2 linked regions of the Parashewanella spongiae genome follow. The protein of the gene in region 2 interacts with the protein of the main gene of each other region in a pairwise test. Links are inferred from orthologs where the notes say so. Each region holds a gene or a part of one and is shown on either strand. Other genes may lie near its edges.

Region 1 (10,088 bases), 2.2 Mb from region 2 along the record:
AAAGTTGATATCTTGAAGCGTACTTATGGCGTTGACCTAATCGTAGGTGAGCCACAAGTAGCATACCGTGAAACGATTACTCGTGAAGTTGAAGACAGCTACACGCATAAGAAACAGTCTGGTGGTTCAGGTCAGTTCGGTAAGATCGACTATGTAATCCGTCCAGGTGAACAGAATTCTGGTTTCACTTTCAGCTCTAAAGTTGTTGGTGGTAACGTACCTAAAGAATTTTGGCCTGCAGTAGAAAAAGGTTTCGCTTCATTGATGCAAACAGGTACTGTTGCTGGATTCCCAGTCTTGGACGTTGAACTTGAACTTGTAGATGGTGCTTTCCACGCCGTGGATTCATCAGCAATCGCGTTCGAAATCGCTGCTAAAGGCGCTTTCCGTCAGTCAATGCCCAAAGCTGGCGCACAACTTCTTGAGCCTATCATGAACGTTGACGTATTCAGCCCAGATGACAATGTTGGTGATGTTATTGGTGACCTTAACCGTCGTCGTGGCATGATCAAAGATCAAATGGCTGGTGTTACTGGTGTTCGTATTAAAGCTGACGTGCCGTTATCAGAAATGTTCGGTTACATTGGTTCACTACGTACAATGACTTCAGGTCGTGGTCAATTCTCTATGGAATTCGCACACTATGCTCCATGTCCTAACAGCGTTGCTGAAAAAGTAATTGCTGAAGTTAAAGAAAGAGAAGCTAAAAAGTAATTATTGCCGCTTAATTTCTTAACGAATAAAAACCGTTGCCTTGTGCAGCGGTTTTTTTTATGTGATTTATGAACAAAGCTTAATTCAGATTTTATTTCAGGCTGTTGCTGGTTATTTTTACAGGAGCTATATTTAATACATCAACCTAAATAAATCGGTTGGGAGCGTTCATATACGCAGAAAAAATTACTGATGGCAAGGCATGAATAGCAGCAAGTAGTGGTAACCGACATACAAAACTGTCGTTACTTCGTTTCTACTTGCAAAATTTATAACGCAGCTAGCGGTGGTTTTGGCAAGTATGTGAATGTTCAGCACTCACCTGATGGGTGAATTAGAGTTGTTTAATTTTGTATTTAACTTCAATAAATTAAAGCTAAATTGTGCGTTCAACCGATTTATTTAGGATCAAGTGGCATTATAACGTTTAAATTGTGTCAGCTTAAAAAGTCAGCCAATTTATGAGGTCAAATGATGAGTGTTCCTCCAATCAATAAACCACCAGTTGTCCACAGTGATTCTCCGACTTTAGATGCGATGGGGCTGGAATCTCAAGCTGGGATACCTGATCAAATTGACCTTGGAAGGAATTTAGATAACGACGTTGATCCTAAACATACTCGGCCAGTGACAGGTGTGAGCTTTCAACCAAAGACTGTTCCGCTTCCTCCATTAAAAACGACTTCCCATAAACTCGATACTCAAGAAAAGATCAGAGCCGATCACGAAGCTATTCGTACGCAAGCCAAAGAACAACAAGCCGCGTCAGAAAAAATGATGCGGATGATGAATGCCGATTTTTCACGAACTGAGTTTATGGAACGTATGTTAACTTTGTTGTATTCAGCAGGATTACTGGCGGGGGCAGTGGTGTTGACCTTAGCAACAGGTGGTGGCGGAGCCATCTTATTGGTCGTTGCTGGTGGCTCATTTACTATGTCAGCCATAGATGCTGGTATGTCCTTTAAAGACTGGCGAAATCGAGCGAATGGTAAAGAGGGTTTTACACATCGTGGTGATAGCCTTGCTGAACTGATCAACGTAATGCAAAAACGTTTCGGTGTTGAAGACTCTCAAAAACGAGAAAAGTATGCCGACAGAATTTCATTGGGTATTCGCCTAGTTGTAGCACCATTTACCGCTGTGCATACAGCTCCTTACGCAAAACATCCTGAGAATCTTGAACGTAATATTGATCCAGTACGACTGCAAGAAATTAGAAAAAATGTTCACGATAAGCTGCATGGGCGTGATATTGAATTAAGTGATCACGAAACACTCAGACCTCAAGGACCTAAATCCAGTGATGGCGTCCAGGACGATTGGTTTGCCAGAGAAGAGCGCAAGCTATCCGATGATTTCAATTCAAGATTACAAAACCTAAGAAGATTTGCAGATGACAAGAAAGCCCAAAAAGAAAGGGCTGATGAAGCTCAGCGGGAAGCTGATACCATAGAACAACATCGCCTAGCGGAAGAAGCCGCTGCAGAACAGGAGTTAATGGATGAGTTTATGGATGAGGAAGATTTCGGTGAATATGATTTAGTCACTAATCAAAGCGCTAAAAAAACCCTTGAAGCAGAAAAACTAAAAGCCGAAGGAAAATCGGTACCAACTTCTAGAGTCAGTTCAAGAAGAAGCAGTATTGTTAGCCGCTCTTAGGGCTCGCCCTAGCAATGAATCACCCCGCCCCAAGGGGCGAGGTATCAATTAGTTAGATAAAGACGTTAGTCCGCCGCAAGCGGCGAGGAATTTACCCTACTGAGATTAAACGGCGCTAATCTGCTTCACCATAAGCTGTAAACTTTGGTTACCTCTAAATTCGTTGATCTCTAAGCTGTAAACGACATCAACTTTCTTTGCTTGTAAATTTGGCCAAGCCTTTAGATCAATATTAAAAGCTATCGCATCAATTAATTTACTGCCACATTCAGTTTCAAGCACCAACTTAAGGTGTTTCTCACCCACTAAGCGTTGTTGGATGATAGTAAAGCGACCATCAAAACAAGGCTCTTCGAACTCTTGTCCCCATGGACCTGCATAACGGATCATTTCGGCGGTTTCTATTTCCAACTGGTTAGCGGCTAATTCACCATCACTAAAAAGCTCACCGGTGAGTAATTCTGGAGTAACGGTTTCAGCGATTACTTGATGATATAACTGTTCAAATTTTGATATGGCCTCTGCTTTAATGGACAGTCCCGCAGCCATAGCATGACCACCAAATTTGATGATCAAATCAGGTGACAGAGTATTTATCTTTTCAAGTAAGTCTCGCATATGCACACCTTTGATAGAGCGCGCTGAACCTTTTATTTCACCGTTTTCTGCTTGAGCAAAAGCAATAACGGGACGATGGTATTTGTCTTTAATGCGTGAAGCCAAAATGCCGATCACACCTTGATGCCAATCTTGTTGATATACGACTAACCCTTGGGGCAGGTTGTCGTCATTAATATTGAGTTGTTTTAATTTTGCGAGGGCTTCATGTTGCATCCCCGCTTCGATTTCACGGCGTTCTTGATTTAAGCCATCAAGCTCAGCGGCCATGGTACGTGCTTTATTGATGTCCTCACAAAGTAACAATTCTACACCGAGTGACATTTCATCAAGCCGACCAGCGGCATTAAGTCTAGGACCTACAGCAAAACCAAAATCGGATGCAACTACTCGTTGTGGATTTCTTTTAGCAATTTCAAGCAAGGCTGTGATCCCTACTCGGCAGCGACCCGATCGAACTCGGCGTAAACCCGCTTCGACGATGATGCGATTGTTTGAATCTAAAGGGACGACATCGGCGACGGTTCCTAATGCGACAATGTCTAATAAAATAGCAAGATTAGGTTCAATGATGTGTTGAGATTCAAACCAATTTCGACGTTTAAGCTCAGCACGAATTGAACTCATTAAATAAAAGGCAACCCCAACTCCAGCAATAGCCTTACTGGCAAAAGGGCAGTCAGGTTGGTTTGGATTGACAATGGCTGCCGCCTCAGGAAGGGTATCTCCAGCCAAATGATGATCAGTAACCACTACTGGGATATCGAGTTGATTAGCTGCAGCAACACCGGTAATGGAAGATATACCGTTATCAACAGTAATGAGCAGTTCGGCACCTTGTTGAGCGGCAATTTCAACGATTTCAGGGCTTAAACCATAACCGTAATCAAAGCGATTTGGAATGAGATAACTGACACGCTTGGCACCCATCATCTTCAGCGCCAATAAGCAAATGCTAGTTGATGTCGCGCCGTCGGCATCAAAGTCACCGACGATGATGATGGCTTTGTTAGATTCGATAGCGTCACAAATTAAAGTTGCGGCTTGTTGTTGACCCTTCATAGTATCAGGACGTAATAACGACGCTAGGCTGCTGTTACAGTCCCTGACAGTAACCCCTCTGCGTGCGTACAGCTGTTTTAATAAAAATGGTAAGGTTGCAGGCAGGTGTGAGTCATCAACATTTGGACGACGAATAACATTATAATGCACAGAAAGTTCCAAATTGATCAAGAATGAAGAACATAAAAAAGAAGCGGCTTAAGCCGCCTTTTCCAAATCCTAGCGGATTTTTTAGTGGTTTTCTATGGTTTTCAATAACTGTTCAGGCGGTTGATAACCTGGGATGAGCGTGCCGTCATCTAAAACAATAGCAGGCGTACCATTTACGCCAAAGCTTTGCCCTAATTCGTATTGCTGGGCAATGTTAGCATTACAACTTTTATTGGTAACGTCTTTGCCAGCTTTAGCATCGGTCATAGCTTTAAGCGGATCTTTGGCACACCAAATGGCTTCCATTTCGCTAGCTACACTAGAGGGAACTCCTGCTCGAGGAAAGGCTAAGTAGCGAACTGTAATGCCATCATCATTGTATTCTTGCATTTGATTATGCAATTTACGACAGTAACCACAAGTGATGTCTGTGAATACGGTTATCACGTGTTTTTCGTCTTTAGCTTTATAGACCAACATATCAGGTTCAAACTTTTTAAGCTGTTCAACTCTTGGTTTCGCCATGGCGGCTTCAGTTAAATTTTTCATGCGATTATTTAAATCGTACATGTTGCCATGCAACACTTTTGAGCCGTCCTTGCTGATATACAGTATGCCGCGATCTGTCATAGCAAGATAAAGATCTTTAATTGGCGAGTCTTGCATCGCGATGACTTTCACCCCAATTGAATTTTGAAGTTTGGCTTTAATTGCATCAGCGTCAGGTAATGATACTGTCTGGTTTGCGGCGAAGGCGGAAGTCACAGCTAATATACTTAACAATGACAAAATACGGGGTAACTTCATGGATTGTCCTAATCTAACTGGTTTAGAGTCTTATATTTTAGACCTGAGTATTTGCTTAAAAGTTACAAGCTTATTTTAACTAAAGCAAATGAAGGATTCTTTATTCAGGTAATTATACCTGTAAACAATGAAAGTGCATGAGTTTAATAGTTTAATAATCAAATGCTTTCGCTGCTTTCTGGCAATGTTGTACTAACCACGAGGATGATGTTCACTGTGTAATTCTTGTAATCGAGCATTAGCCACGTGAGTATATATTTGTGTGGTCGACAAATCACTGTGACCTAATAAAAGCTGTACTACTCTGAGATCGGCCCCGTGGTTAAGTAAATGAGTGGCAAAAGCATGTCTTAATGTGTGTGGTGATAAATGGGCGTTGATACCAGCGCGGATACTGTACGTTTTGATCCTATGCCAGAAAGTTTGGCGGGTCATTTGTGTGCCGCGTTTAGAAGGAAATAACACGTCAGAAGGTTTATTCTTTAATAAATCATTTCTGACAAAGTTTATGTACTGTTCAACTTGCTCTGTGGCAATTTCTCCTAACGGGACTAAGCGCTCCTTGCCTCCTTTACCAGTTATCCTCACTACGCCTTGACGTAAACTTAGTTGCTCAACTGTTAATGATACTAATTCGCTGACTCTAAGCCCGGTAGCGTATAATAGCTCAAGCATCGCGGCATCTCGAGCTTCGATTGGATCGTTATTCGAAGGGGCGTTTAGTAGCTTTTCGACTTCGATTTCCGTCAAGCTTTCTGGTAATCGTTTTGAGAGTTTAGGCGATTGAACCAAGGCTGTTGGATCTTCAGTAATGATTTTTTTTGTGAGTAAGTAACGAAATAATCGTCGCATGCTGCTGAGTAACCGAGCACTACTGGCATTAGATGCACCGTCACTGAAACGTTTTTCTAGAAAATCTTGTATATCAGCACGAGTAGCAGTGGTCAGTGAAGCACGCTTTTGTTGAACAAACTTATCAAGGTGACGCAGATCAGTACGATAGGAGGCTAATGTATTATCGCTGAGTCCATTGTTTGACCATAAATCATCGAGAAATGTATCAATGAGTGGGTCGATTTGATATTGATGTTTATTCACAAAGGTTACAAAGTAGAGTGCCATTAAGCAAGATTGTATACGTTAATTTGACTAGGCGGGTAAATTTTCTTTTGATGGCAGCATTAAACAGCTGAAAATGGTTAATACAGTAGGTAATATCCAGCTCATTCCTTGTTGGCTATATGGAATTACTTCAAGCCAAAATAAGTGAAAGCCAGAAGTTTCTATACAATCAATTAGCCCAAAAATGGTTGCCGCAATAAAGACAAGTTGTTGGGTTAATGCTGGTTGTTTTAAGTAAGGTTGGATCAAAGTAACTGCTACCATAGAAATGACGAGTGGATATAAAAATGTTAACACCGGCATTGTGAGTGTCATTAATGTATCAAGACCAATATTTGCCGTTAATGCACATAGCAGACTTACAATGATGACTAATTGATGGTAGGAAAAAAATGACTGCCATTGTTCAAATAATTCGGCACAAGCAACAATCAAACCTATCGCGGTAGTTAAACAAGAAAGCAATACCACACTCGCTAATATTAATTCTCCAGCAAAGCTAAAGTGCAACTTAGTGTAAATCGATATAATTTGACCGCCATTGGTGGCTCCCTCGGCTAAGTTAGATACACTTGCACCAACAAAAAATAGTGATACATATATGATCAAGAGAATAATCGTAGCGGCAATGGCGGCTTTAATTAAGTAATGGCTTTGTTGTCTATTTGTGAGCCCTTTTTCTTTCATGCTATTAAGTAACACTGAACCAAAAACAGGAGCACAAAATCCATCAAGAGTTGCATAGCCTGTTTTTAATCCGTGAACAAAAGGAAAGGACAGACTGCCTTTTACACTTGATAAAAGTGGTTTGTTTGGTAAAAAATACACTGAAATACAGATAACACTGATGATACACAAGAGGATCGGGGTCATTTTTTTTCCTATATTATCAATTAACTTACCCGGTGAAAGTGCAAATAACATGGCCAAAGCGAAAAACAATAAGATTGAAATTACTTGAGGAATATCTATCGTGCTGTTTAAGTGTGTTGAACTTAAATGAGCAGTACTGAATAAGAAATAAGAAATAAAGGGCTTAATTGACATGGCATAGGTAACAAGAGCAGTTCTTGGCCCAGCAATCAGAGGTCCCAAAGTGATGAATATTGCCCCAGTAAAAATCATCGTTATTTGTTGAGGGAGAAAGCGAGTTAATTCTCCCCGATTTTTTGCGATAGCAATAAAAGCCAGTGCGGTTAAGCCATTACTTGAAATAAGAAAGCCAGTCATCGATGAAATCAAATCGCTTCCTGACTGAAATCCAATGAAAGAAGGATAAATTAAATTTCCTGCTCCAAAAATAAACCCAAAAGCCATAAGGGAAAGACCAATAATATCAATTCTTGGAACGATTGCTTTTGACAAAATGGGCGTACATCTGAAGGATTAAGGTAAATAAATATAGTGAAGTTGTTAGTTGTTACACAGTTTAACGTTGAGTTATTTGTGAATGTGTCAGGAATTGTTCAGTTTGAATCTTGAGGGTAATACCAATTACAGTAATTAATCTCTCACTCAGCAAGAGCTAAAGGGTTTCAGTGCAAGGCACAAGCTCGAAGTACTATATAGCCTAACGGCCGCCATACAAAGCTGGCGTTCAACGCACTTCGTGCTTTTGTCGGAGTAATTCAAGTGCTTGTAACGCAGTAATGGAACCCTTTAGCCTTGCCCTTCGGGAGCTTGTATGTGCTCACTTTGGTTTATAAAGAGTACTTCTCAAAATTGTCTTGACGTAGCAATGTAATAACGACAGTTTTGTTTGTCGGTAACAAGTATGTCTTCATCAATTTCGATAGCACTTTGAGCACATACATAGCTCTGAGTTGAGCATTTAATTGCTGTAATTGGTATAAGCTCAGAACATTATGCATGTCAGAACTTTCTGACATGCATAATGTTCAAGCATAATTAAAACTACGCTGGTTGTGTTAATACCTTTTTTGGCAAAAATAAGCAGACGAGCATAGCAATTAAGGTTGGAATGACCCATGCCATACCCTGTGCAAATAGAGGTAAAAAATCGAACATGTCAACATTAACACCCGCGGCGCCTAATCCATCGATAACACCAAATATTAACGCAACGCTTAACACCAGACGATGAGAGAATGCTGGACGGGAAAGTTTTGGTGTGATGTAAGTAATAGCAACCAAAGCAATAGCAACAGGGTAAATCGAGACTAATACAGGAATGCTGATACTGATCAATTGGCTTAAACCTACGTTAGCCACAGTGGCACAAATAATACTAAATACAATAACAAGTGGGCGATAACTAAAGCTTGGAACCAAGTCTTCGAAAAATTCAGAGCAGGCAACAATGAGACCTACAGCCGTGGTTAAACATGCCAAAGAAACAACGGTGGAGAGCAGTAATAAACCTACAGAGCCAAATTGTGAATCAACATAATTTGTTAGGATTTGGCCACCATTCTCAGTGTTTGTGGCCAATTCTCCGGCCGTAGATCCTAATATAAATAAAGAAATATAAACAAACGCAAGCCCACACGCTGCAATGATAGCGGCACGTACTAAGTAGCGAGTTTGTGATTTGGATTCAGTGATCCCTTTACGTTTTAGAATGTCAATAATCAGCATACCAAACATCAAAGAAGCTAAGGTATCCATAGTGTTATACCCTTCAATGATCCCTTTACTTAAAGGATTGGCTTGGTAGTCACCGATGGCACTGCCCGGTTCAGAACCATTGAACATCAAAATCGAAATGCCAAGAATTAGAAGTAAAGACAGTAGTACAGGAGTCAATACCTTACCGACATTATCCAAAAGCTTTCCTGGGTATAACGACAGCAACATGGCAATCGTAAAGAAAGTAAGTGTCGACAACATTTGTGATTGATTTAATTCCAACGAACCGATGTGGATAACGGCTGTTGCATTGTCAATAAATGGCTTTACGCCAATTTCATAGGCAACAAGGCCAGTTCGAGGTGCCGCGAATGCAGGGCCAATAATGATGTAAATGGCAACAGCCAGTGCCGTTGCAGCAAAAGGCGGTAAAAGTGACATGACATTACCGTTGGTTTTTGCAACCGCAATTAAGCCGGACAAAGGCAAACCTACCGCAGTGATGAGAAAACCGAGCATAGCCCAATTAGTGTTTTCTCCTGCAAGATAACCAGCAAAAGGAGGGAAAATCAGGTTTCCAGCTCCTAGAAAAAAGGCAAAGGTCATAAAACCTAAACCGAATGTGTCACTAACACTCATATGATTGTTCTGCACGTTTTGCCTCATTTTTAATGATCATTTTGTTTTTATGGATACAACTTAAGCGAAATTTGTGAACTTGGCTACAGTTTCAACATATGAAAATTGATAGTTTTGTAGATGATCACGTCTAATATTTTGAAAAAATTGCATGAGTTTACTGAAGATTCTGGTATCCACACTGCTTTATCAGTACAATTTTGATTTTTCCAGATACTCGAAACATGCCTTTTACCTTCAAACAATTTCATATCGACGATACTCATTGTGGCATGCGAGTTAGCACTGACGCTATTGTACTTGGCGGATGGGCTAATTTAAGTTCAGCAAAACGTATTCTCGACATAGGTACAGGCTGCGGTGTGCTCAGTATTATGGCAGCTCAACGCAGTGAAGCTACGATAGTGGGCGTTGAAATCGATGCAACCACGTGTGATGTTGCCAAAGTCAACTGCCTAAAAAGTCCATGGGGTGAACGGCTGAAAATTGTCAATCAAAGTATTGATGTCTTTACCGCTGAATATACGGGTTCTAAACAGGAACGCTTCGAGCATATTATTTGTAACCCACCTTACTTTGTATCAGGGCCGCAATCTCAAGACTCAAAACGCGCTGAAGCTAGGCACACAAACTCATTAACCTTTACCGTACTTTTAACTCAAATCGAACGTTTGTTGAAGTCAACGGGTCGAGCCAGTTTGATTTTGCCAATTGAGTCTTTGGGT
Region 2 (10,072 bases):
TGTAACTTAACTTCGGTATATAATGCAATGAAGCGCCTTACTAAGCATGTAGCAATCAGTTCAGACTCAGATGTTATTCAGCAAGCTGCGAGGGTTATTCTACCGGGTGTTGGTAGTGCCCACAGTGGAATGGCATCACTGTCTAAAAAACAGCTGGCTAATTTAATTCCTACATTAAAACAGCCCGTATTAGGCATTTGTTTGGGCATGCAGCTATTGACCAACGAATCGGAAGAATCTACATCTACTGACACGATAAATTGTTTAGGATGTATCCCAACGACGGTTAATTCGTTTATACAAACTAGGTTACCTTTGCCCCACATGGGTTGGAATAAATTTAACCCAACATGTTTACACCCCATTTTTAAAAACTTAACTGATGGGGAATACGTATATTTCGTACATGGATTCAATGTACCCATAAGTGAATACACCATTGCCAATTGTGACTATGGTGAAACATTTAGTGCAGCAATCGTAAATAAAAACTTTATTGGCTTGCAATTTCACCCCGAAAAAAGTGGTGCAATTGGGTCGCAAATTTTGGCTAACTTTCTTGAGATGAAAGAAGAAGATGAGATGGCTTCATGATAATACCAGCTATAGACCTTATTGATGGACAAGTAGTCAGACTTTTTCAAGGTGATTATTCTAAACAAACAAATTTTGAAATTGATCCCTTACAACAGTTGTCTTTATATGAAAACCAAGGTGCTAAATGGTTACATCTTGTTGATTTAACAGGGGCTAAAGATCCAAATAAACGGCAATTAACTTTGATAAACAGACTGACAAGTCAGCTTTCTGCCAACATTCAAGTTGGTGGAGGGGTGAGAACAAAACAACAAGTAGAAGATCTGCTTAATTCCGGAGTTAAACGCGTTGTAATTGGCTCATTAGCGGTCAAAAAACCTAATGAAGTGGCTAATTGGTTGAAAGAATTTGGCCCTGAATCTATTTGCGTTGCACTAGACACTAACATTGATCTAAATGGTAATAAGATGCTTGCTGTTTCAGGCTGGCAACAAGCCTCTAATACACGGATTGAAGAAATCGCAGATCAATTAAGTGGAGCAGATCTTACCCACTGTCTTGTCACTGATATAAGTAGAGATGGAACTGCTAAAGGTCCAAACTTCACTTTATATTCAGAACTTTCTAAACATTACCCCTGCATACAATGGCAAGCATCTGGAGGTGTTGGCAATATTTGTGATGTAAAACATACTCGTTCATCGGGGGCGACTAGCCTCATTATAGGTAAAGCCTTGCTTGAAAATAAATTTACCACTAAAGAGGCTATCCAATGCTGGCAAAACGCATAATTCCATGTCTGGATGTTAAAAATGGACAAGTTGTAAAAGGCATTCAATTTAAAAATCATGAAATTGTTGGCAATATCGTTGAACTTGCTAAACGTTATGCTAATGAAGGTGCTGATGAACTCGTTTTTTATGATATTTCTGCCAGCACCTCTGGCTCTACTGTAAGTAAAATGTGGGTTAATCAGGTAGCTGAGCAAATTGATATTCCATTTTGTGTTGCAGGGGGAATTAAATCCGCTGAACAAGCGAAAGAAATCCTCCAATGCGGTGCTGATAAAATATCAATTAACTCCCCCGCCCTTGCTGAACCATCACTCATCACCCGACTTCAAGATCAGTTTGGGAGACAGTGTATTGTTGTAGGCATAGACTCATACCATGATAAAGAAACAAACACTTACAAGGTTAAACACTTAACCGGAGATGTAAAAACATCACAGTTCACTCAATGGTCAACTTTTGACTGGGTTGAAAAAGTACAGCAATTGGGATGCGGCGAGATTGTGCTTAATGCGATGAACCAAGATGGAGTTCGCTCAGGTTTCGACATAGATCAATTAAAACAAATTCGATCAATTTGTGATGTTCCATTAATTGCATCTGGCGGGGCTGGGAGAATCCAACATTTTATCGACGTATTTCAACATTCAAATGTTGATGGTGCCTTGGCAGCCACTGTATTTCATAAAAACATGATAGAAATAGATCATTTGAAAGCTGAACTTAATAATAATGAAATTTGCGTAAGACAATTGCATAAACTACCACAGATAGGTTGAACGAATGACAAAATTATCCGATACCCAAATAGAAGAATTGGCTTGGGAAAAGCAAAATGGTCTAATCCCTGCTATTGTTCAGCATTATCATACTGGTCAAGTACTCATGCTTGGATACATGAACAAAACGGCAATTCACCGAAGCCAAATAAATTCAAAAGTTACTTTTTACAGTCGTAGTAAACAAAGGTTATGGACAAAAGGTGAAAGCTCGAACAATTGGTTAAGCTTGATTTCAATAAGTGCGGATTGCGACTCTGATACTCTGCTTGTTCAAGCCATTCCACAAGGACCGACTTGCCATAAGGGTACAACGAGTTGTTGGAACGAAATTGGAACGGATCATTTTCTACAAAACCTTATTCATTTAATCGCACAACGCAAACAAGAACCTGAATCAAGTAGTTATACTCAGTCACTATTCAAAGCAGGTACTAAAAGAATTGCTCAAAAAGTTGGAGAGGAAGGGGTGGAAACGGCACTCGCTGCAGCAGTGAACGACAATGATGAGCTTACTAATGAGTCTGCAGATTTACTGTTTCACTTACTGGTATTATTAGAAAATCAAAATGTGTCTTACGAAAAAATTATTGCATGTCTATCTGAAAGGCATATAAAAAAATAAACACTGAGGGAGTGATAATGATTCACTCCCTCATCGTTCCTTAAAAATTATAAATACACCGACTTAAAGCCATCTGGTCTAGTTTTTAATACTTTAAGAAACCACATATATTGCTCAGGGTGCTCTTTAATCGTCTCTTCAATCATTTTATTAAGCACAAGCGCTTCACTCTCTTTACATTCAACACTATTAAGACAACATGCTTCTTTCACAGTCAATTCAAACTGATGCGATTCACAGTTATAACCCATTGCCACAGGTAAAACTTCTGCATTACCTGCATGAGCTAATCGACCAACAACAGGCAATGTAGCCTTGACGGTCGCAAAAAATGGTGCGAAAACACTTTTTTTAGAACCTAAATCCTCATCAGGTAAATAAAAAAAGCTATTCCCCTTCTTTAACTCACCAACTAAAGTTCTTATACCCGCTTCTCGTTTATAAACATCACCACCACGACTGCTTCTAAGTCGAATGCTAAACCAATTAAATAGTTCATTTCTATGAGCCTTTGCCATTGCAACCATTGGCAGTTCGAGATTTAATCTAAGCCCTGCATACTCTACTCCCCAAACATGAGGCAGAATAAATATAATAGGTTTACCATTCATTCTTGCTTTAGCAATATGCTCGGCACCACTCAACTTCACTCTTTGCTTTAATTTTTTCTCAGAACAACATAAAAGCTCAGCTTGCGCCAACATAGTCATAACAAAATGACTTACATTTTCTTTTAACAATTCGTCTATTTCATGTTCAGACTTTTCTGGAAAACATGCAGCTAGATTTGCTCTTGCGATACGCAGTGGTCTTTTGGCTATCATCTTAACAAACTTAGCGAATAAACAAGCTAAGGGCGCTCTAACTTTTACTGGGAGCAAACCAAATAAAAATAAAATGAATACGCCAACCCAAGACAGCCATAGTTTAGGGTGAAGTAAACCTCGATGGAATTTACAACAAAACTTTTTGGTTCTTCCTGACAAAAGATCTTCCTCTTACGTTTTTCACAAGGCTCAAGCTTTAATGCCTTATTATCGTTATTGTTTATTACACTAAAAACAAATAACCAAATGGTAAAAAAATTACCAAGTCGTAAATGAAATGTGAAAACGATTTGATTATATCTTATTTCTCCCATGAATGATCAACGAATATTTTTGCATAAGGAAAGTTATACCAATTACAGTAATTGGTATTATTCTAAAGTTTTTCGTTATTACATATAAAAAAAGGCCACTCATTTGAGTGGCCTTTATGATTGAAACAAAAATTATCCTTTTGCGTTGGCTTCCTCAACACGAACTTTTAATTTTTGTCCTGGACGAAATGTTACGACACGACGTGCCGAAATAGGTATATCTTCGCCGGTTTTCGGATTCCTTCCCGGTCTTTGATTCTTATCCCTAAGGTCAAAATTGCCAAAGCCAGATAGCTTGACTTGCTCACCACGTTCTAGAGCACTGCGAACTTCTTCAAAAAAGTGCTCTACCATCTCTTTTGCTAATCGTTTGTTGATTCCTAGCTTTTCAAAAAGATGTTCTGCCATTTCGGCTTTGGTAAGTGCCATACTTTAATCCCTCAACGATGCGTTGAACTCAGTCTTAAGAACAGAAACTATAGAGTTAACTTGCTCAGTAATTTCTTTTTCTTCCAGTGTACGAGTAGTGTCTTGTAATGTTAGTGCAATTGCTAAGCTCTTTTTGCCAGCTTCTACACCTTTGCCTTGGTATACATCGAACAAGTTTACGCCAACCAACTGATTATCGCCAACTTTTCTTATTGAATCTATGACATTATCAGCAGAAATTGTTTCATCAATGACTACAGCAATATCTCGTCTATTAGCAGGAAACTTTGAAACAGTTTGAGCAGAAGGAAGCTCAATCTGTAATAAGGCTTCTAACTCCACTTCAAAGACAATGGTTCTACCATTAAGTCCAAACGGTTTTTCAAGGTTTGGATGAACAGTACCAATAAATCCAATTACTCGATCATTTCTTAATATTTCAGCAGATTGCCCCGGATGAAGAGCATCGTGCTGTGAAGGTCTAAAAGTAAATTCAGAATCAGCTGCTGTCAAGCCAATAATAGCTTCTAAATCACCTTTAAGGTCGAAGAAATCAACAGTTTTAGCTTCAATAGACCAATGTTCGTCCGAAGTCATACCAGTAATTACAGCACCAAGCATTTCTTGCTGTCTAACACCGGACTCTGCAGTTTCATCAGGTACAAAGCGCAGCCCTGTCTCGAATAAACGAACTCTACCTTGCTGACGCTTTTGATTATGAGCAACAGTAGTTAGTAACCCTGTAAACATAGACAATCGCATTACCGACATTTCGCTAGAAATAGGGTGAGGTAATACCATTGATTTTTGCTCTGGGTGAATTAGCTCTTGTAGTTTTGGATCAACAAAACTATAAGTTATTGCTTCATGATAGCCTCGAGCTACAAACGTTTGTCTCACTTTGCGAAGTGATAAATTGCTCTCTTTATGATCTGACATGATCAAATCAGCACGAGGTGCCGTATTGGGAATATTGTTATATCCATAAATACGTGCAATTTCTTCGATTAAGTCTTCTTCAATTGCCATATCAAAACGGTATGTACGAGTTACTACATCCCACCCTTTCGGATTTATAACAACATCAAAACCTAATTTTTCTAAGATTTCAACAACATCTGTATCAGATACATAATGACCGAGTGTTGAATCTAATTTTGTACGACGCAGTGACAAATTAATTGACTGCGGTAACAGCGAAAGTTCAGCACTTTCTACTACTTCACCGGCCTGCCCACCACAAATATCGAGAATAAGGCGGCTAGCACGGTCCATAACTTTATATTGGATTTCTGGATCAACACCACGTTCAAAACGGTGCGAGGCATCTGTGTGTAGCCCAAGTTGGCGTGCCTTGCCCATAACTGACAATCTTGAGAAAAATGCACATTCAAGAATAATGTCTTTTGTCTGTGAAGTTACGCCCGTTGCCTCACCACCAAAAATACCAGCAAGGGCAATAGAGCCAGAATCATCTGCAATGACTAAAGTATCACTTGGAACGGTAATCTCATTTCCATCCAGTAACATAAGTTTTTCTTTGCCTGTACCGAAACGAACTTGAATATCACCTGATACTTTTGCAGCATCAAATGCATGCATAGGTTGACCATACTCGAGTAAAACGAAATTCGTTACATCTACGATTGGATCAATTGAACGCACACCACTGCGACGTAGCTTTTCTTGCATCCAAAGTGGAGTTTTAGCGGATACATCAATCCCTTTAATGACTCTTGAAAGATATCTTGGGCAAGCTTTTGGCTCGATTAACTTAACGTTAACTTTATCTTCAATAGTGGCTTCAACAGAATTCCAAGATGGCTCAAAGGCATTCATTCGATTGAGCACTGCGACTTCACGGGCTAAGCCAGCGATTCCTAAACAATCAGCACGATTAGCGGTTAAGTCGACATCAATTGTTACATCATCGAGTTGTAATAATTTACGAATATCTGTACCGATAACAGCATCAGATGGCAACTCCATAATACCATCGCTTTCAATATCGATACCTAATTCTGAGTAGGAGCAAAGCATCCCAAAAGAAGGTTGACCGCGTAGTTTTGCCTTTTTGATTTTGAAATCACCGGGCAATACAGCACCAACAACAGCTACAGCAACTTTTATTCCTTGACGACAATTAGCTGCACCACAAACGATATCGAGAAGCTCTTCAGCACCAACATCAATTTTAGTTACTTGTAGTTTATCTGCATCGGGGTGCTGTCCACATTCAACTACATGGCCAACAACAACACCATTAAACTCTTTAGCAACAGCATCAACTGCGTCAACTTCAAGTCCTGCCATAGTAAGTTGGTCTGATAGTTCTTGACGGCTGATAGAAGGATTAACCCACTCACGGAGCCATGATTCACTAAACTTCATTTTTCAATTTGCTCCGTTTTTATTTAAATTGCTTAAGAAAGCGCAAGTCATTTTCAAAGAATGAACGTAAATCATTAACGCCATAACGCAGCATTGTTAAACGCTCAACTCCCATACCAAAAGCAAATCCAGAATACTTTTCAGGATCAAAACCTACACTTTTTAATACGTTCGGGTGAACCATTCCGCAGCCAAGTACTTCTAACCAACCATTTTTACCTTTTACATCAACTTCAGCAGAAGGTTCTGTAAAAGGAAAATATGAAGGTCGGAAACGTACTTCAAGATCTTCTTCAAAGAAGTTTCGTAAAAAGTCATGAAGAATGCCTTTTAACTCAGAAAAGTTAACATTCTCAGCCACCATTAAGCCTTCAACTTGATGAAACATGGGGGTATGTGTTTGATCGTAGTCATTACGATATACGCGACCAGGAGAAATAATTCTGAGCGGTGGCTGCTCTTTTTCCATGGTACGAATTTGAACACCCGAAGTTTGAGTTCTTAATACTAACTTTGGGTTGAAATAAAACGTATCGTGGTCTGCTCTAGCTGGGTGGTGCGCAGGAATATTCAACGCATCAAAATTATGGAAATCGTCTTCTATTTCAGGACCTTTCTTAACACTAAACCCTAATTCACCAAAAAAGTCTTCTATACGTTCAATAGTCCGAGTGACTGGATGTAACCCGCCGTTTTCTATTGTTCTACCGGGTAATGTGACATCAATTTTGTCAGCCTTTAAGCTTTCTTCAAGAAGCTTATTTTTAATGTCATTAATTTTCTTACTTAAGCTAGCTTGAACAGCTTGTTTAGCATCATTCACTGATTGACCAAAAGCGGGCTTTTCTTCTGGACTTAACGTCGCCATCATCCGCATCATTGCGGTAATCTGTCCCTTCTTACCAAGGTAATCAACCCGGATATCATCCAGTGCTTTTAAATCACTGGTCTGCTCTATGACTTCTAGAGCTTTAGATACAATGTCTGTAAGTTGTTGCATTTCATATTCCACTGCATACTGAAACAGCATGTTCATTATCTAGCAAATACTATAAATGACCGACCCCAGTTCAATAAAGCATCTTATTAAACTTAGCCACTCAATTATACGAATAAAAAGACGGAAATTTTACGTGAAACTAGCGTTTATGACTAGCTGTAATTAAAGTTTTTTGAATAAAATCTGAAGCGTAATCAAACTAGAGCACATTTTACACGAAGAGATTGGTTTTGGCTTTAATGTCACATTTAAATCATTTAATAGTATTTTATTCTAACATAAAGTAGCTAACGAGTTACAAGAGCTGTAAAATAGATACAACATAAAAGCAACAACCATTTTTTTTGCTCTAATTTATGAAACAACTATTAAGTTAACAAGATAAAAGCCGATATTTACTTTCGAATGAATATTGGGGTCGCTCTGCTCAAATTGCCATAATTTGTCTGAACCTCTCAAAATAACCATAAAGTGTTATCGAGATAAATGTTCAGTTCTGAACAAACTAAATATCAATTTGGAACTATTCAGATTGATATTTTTTATGTTCGTGTTGATTCTGTTGATTTGTGTATTATAAAAAAGTCGCTAAGGTATTAAAAATAATTATGAAAGAAGTAAAATTCCGCTGGATAGATAAGTACTTAATCCAAACAACTATACGTGCAAAATTTATTATTTTGGCTTGTATTTCAATTTTCACATTATTATTTTTATCATTTTTGTTGAATCAAAAATATACAGATATCTCAAAAACAACACGACTATCAAGTTCAATTGCAAATGTTTCTCAACACAATATTCTTATTGATAAAGCATTAGAATTTATACCAGGTAGTAAGCAACAAACTTTTATCGCAAACCTTTCGCCCGAGCTTCAAGTCAGGCCATTATCAGAACTTCCACTCAAGCAACAACAAGTAGCACTTGATGGTGGTGGTGTTATTGCTTCTCAAGTTATCAGTTCAGTGTCACCAAGCAATAATGTTACTATTCAAACTCTAAAGCAAAATTCTATTACTACAAATGAATCTTCTGAGCTTTCTATTTTTAGTTACGGGGTTACATCGGCATTAATTATACTCGTCATCATTAGTGTTTATTATGTTTCAACATTCATCCGCGGTGCTTTGTATACAACCGTGCAAGCTCTTAAACAAGCGGCTGACGGAGATCTTACAAGTAGATTAAACTTCTTTTTAGTCAAAGATGAATTTAGTACCCTTGCTATTAGCATTGATACATTAGTAGATCGCCAACATCAATTAGTAAAGCAAGTTGTTAATGCAACTACACAAATACGTACTGTGGTTGCTGAGTTTCGAAATAATGCCCAACAAGGCCAATCTCTTGCAGTAAATCAACGACAACATCTAGACTCTCTTGCTACAGCAATGGAAGAAATGACCGCGGCAGTTAAAGAAGTGTCACGCAATGCTGAACAATCTTCAACAGAAACTCAAGAAGCCAATAACCAAGTTAATAACGGTTCTAAAGACATAGATACAACAGTTAGAGCTATTGGAACGTTAGCGAATGATATTTCCAACGCATCTGATGCAGTTAATCAACTTAATGACAATGCCTCCAGAATTGATGAGGTTGTTACAACAATCAATGCCATATCTGAACAAACCAATCTACTAGCGTTAAATGCTGCGATTGAAGCTGCACGTGCTGGTGAACAAGGACGTGGTTTCGCAGTCGTTGCTGATGAAGTACGAACACTTGCTGGCCGTACACAACACGCAACTGTTGAAATTAAGACCATGATAGAATCACTACAGTCCGGTGCAAGCGCACTAACTCAAGTTATGTCTCGAACCGTTGAACAAGCCGAACAAGGTAAGCTTCATGTGGTGAAAACTGGTGAAGATCTTGAGAACATAGCAGTTCACAGCGATAAAGTGCTTGATATGAGTGTACTTATTGCGACTTCTGCAGAAGAGCAATCTGCAGTCGCTAATGACATTGCCAGCAATCTAATGGACATTAGAAATCAATCCCATGATGTGGAAACTTCAGCAAACGATGCTGTTTCTGGGTGTGACGAATTACACGCAACAGCAGAGCAATTAGATCAACTGCTCGTCGGCTTAAAAGTGTAATTGGTATAAATTTAGTTTACTCAATACCTGATAATAATGGCGTGTCACACCGCCATTATTATACAAAAAGTATAAATCCAAGTAACTCATCACGCTTTTACTACACTTATCTCAATTAAGCCGTAAGTTATTGAGATAAGTGTAATGTTAATTCCTAAAATTTGTAAATCCTTGCTGTCTCTTGGCGTATTTTCATCTTTTTTAGCATCTGCTATAGAGAAAGATGCTTGTTTTGATCGTACAACAATGCCGTACACACTTCAGGTTGACT

Evidence for each region.
Region 1: the proteins of pheS (region 2) and brnQ interact in binary tests that used the Escherichia coli proteins (3 or more experiments, as listed by UniProt). The link is inferred for Parashewanella spongiae from one-to-one orthologs.

What each region holds. Positions count from the first base shown.
Region 1 is NZ_CP037952.1:4,809,627-4,819,714, reverse strand. What follows is about bases 7,207-10,088. They hold brnQ (branched-chain amino acid transport system II carrier protein), read right to left. Parts: upstream 9,364-10,088; coding sequence 8,050-9,363; downstream 7,207-8,049. Other genes in these bases: E2I05_RS18960 (tRNA1(Val) (adenine(37)-N6)-methyltransferase), read left to right, coding at 9,588-10,088; brnQ (branched-chain amino acid transport system II carrier protein), read right to left, coding at 7,207-7,500. In the rest of the region: fusA (elongation factor G), read left to right, coding at 1-714; E2I05_RS18990 (hypothetical protein), read left to right, coding at 1,186-2,376; single-stranded-DNA-specific exonuclease RecJ, read right to left, coding at 2,482-4,206; bifunctional protein-disulfide isomerase/oxidoreductase DsbC, read right to left, coding at 4,288-5,013; site-specific tyrosine recombinase XerD, read right to left, coding at 5,206-6,135; more of brnQ, read right to left, coding at 6,163-7,206. UniProt on the Escherichia coli protein: Liv-II branched chain amino acid transport system, which transports leucine, valine and isoleucine. Also acts as a low-affinity threonine transporter.
Region 2 is NZ_CP037952.1:2,654,049-2,664,120, reverse strand. What follows is about bases 5,704-8,569. They hold pheS (phenylalanine--tRNA ligase subunit alpha), read right to left. Parts: upstream 7,694-8,569; coding sequence 6,713-7,693; downstream 5,704-6,712. Other genes in these bases: E2I05_RS10320 (methyl-accepting chemotaxis protein), read left to right, coding at 8,302-8,569; pheT (phenylalanine--tRNA ligase subunit beta), read right to left, coding at 5,704-6,693. In the rest of the region: imidazole glycerol phosphate synthase subunit HisH, read left to right, coding at 1-594; hisA (1-(5-phosphoribosyl)-5-[(5-phosphoribosylamino)methylideneamino]imidazole-4-carboxamide isomerase), read left to right, coding at 591-1,328; imidazole glycerol phosphate synthase subunit HisF, read left to right, coding at 1,310-2,107; bifunctional phosphoribosyl-AMP cyclohydrolase/phosphoribosyl-ATP diphosphatase HisIE, read left to right, coding at 2,112-2,732; lpxM (lauroyl-Kdo(2)-lipid IV(A) myristoyltransferase), read right to left, coding at 2,780-3,718; ihfA (integration host factor subunit alpha), read right to left, coding at 4,006-4,302; more of pheT, read right to left, coding at 4,306-5,703; more of E2I05_RS10320, read left to right, coding at 8,570-9,801; E2I05_RS10315 (amidohydrolase family protein), read left to right, coding at 9,946-10,072.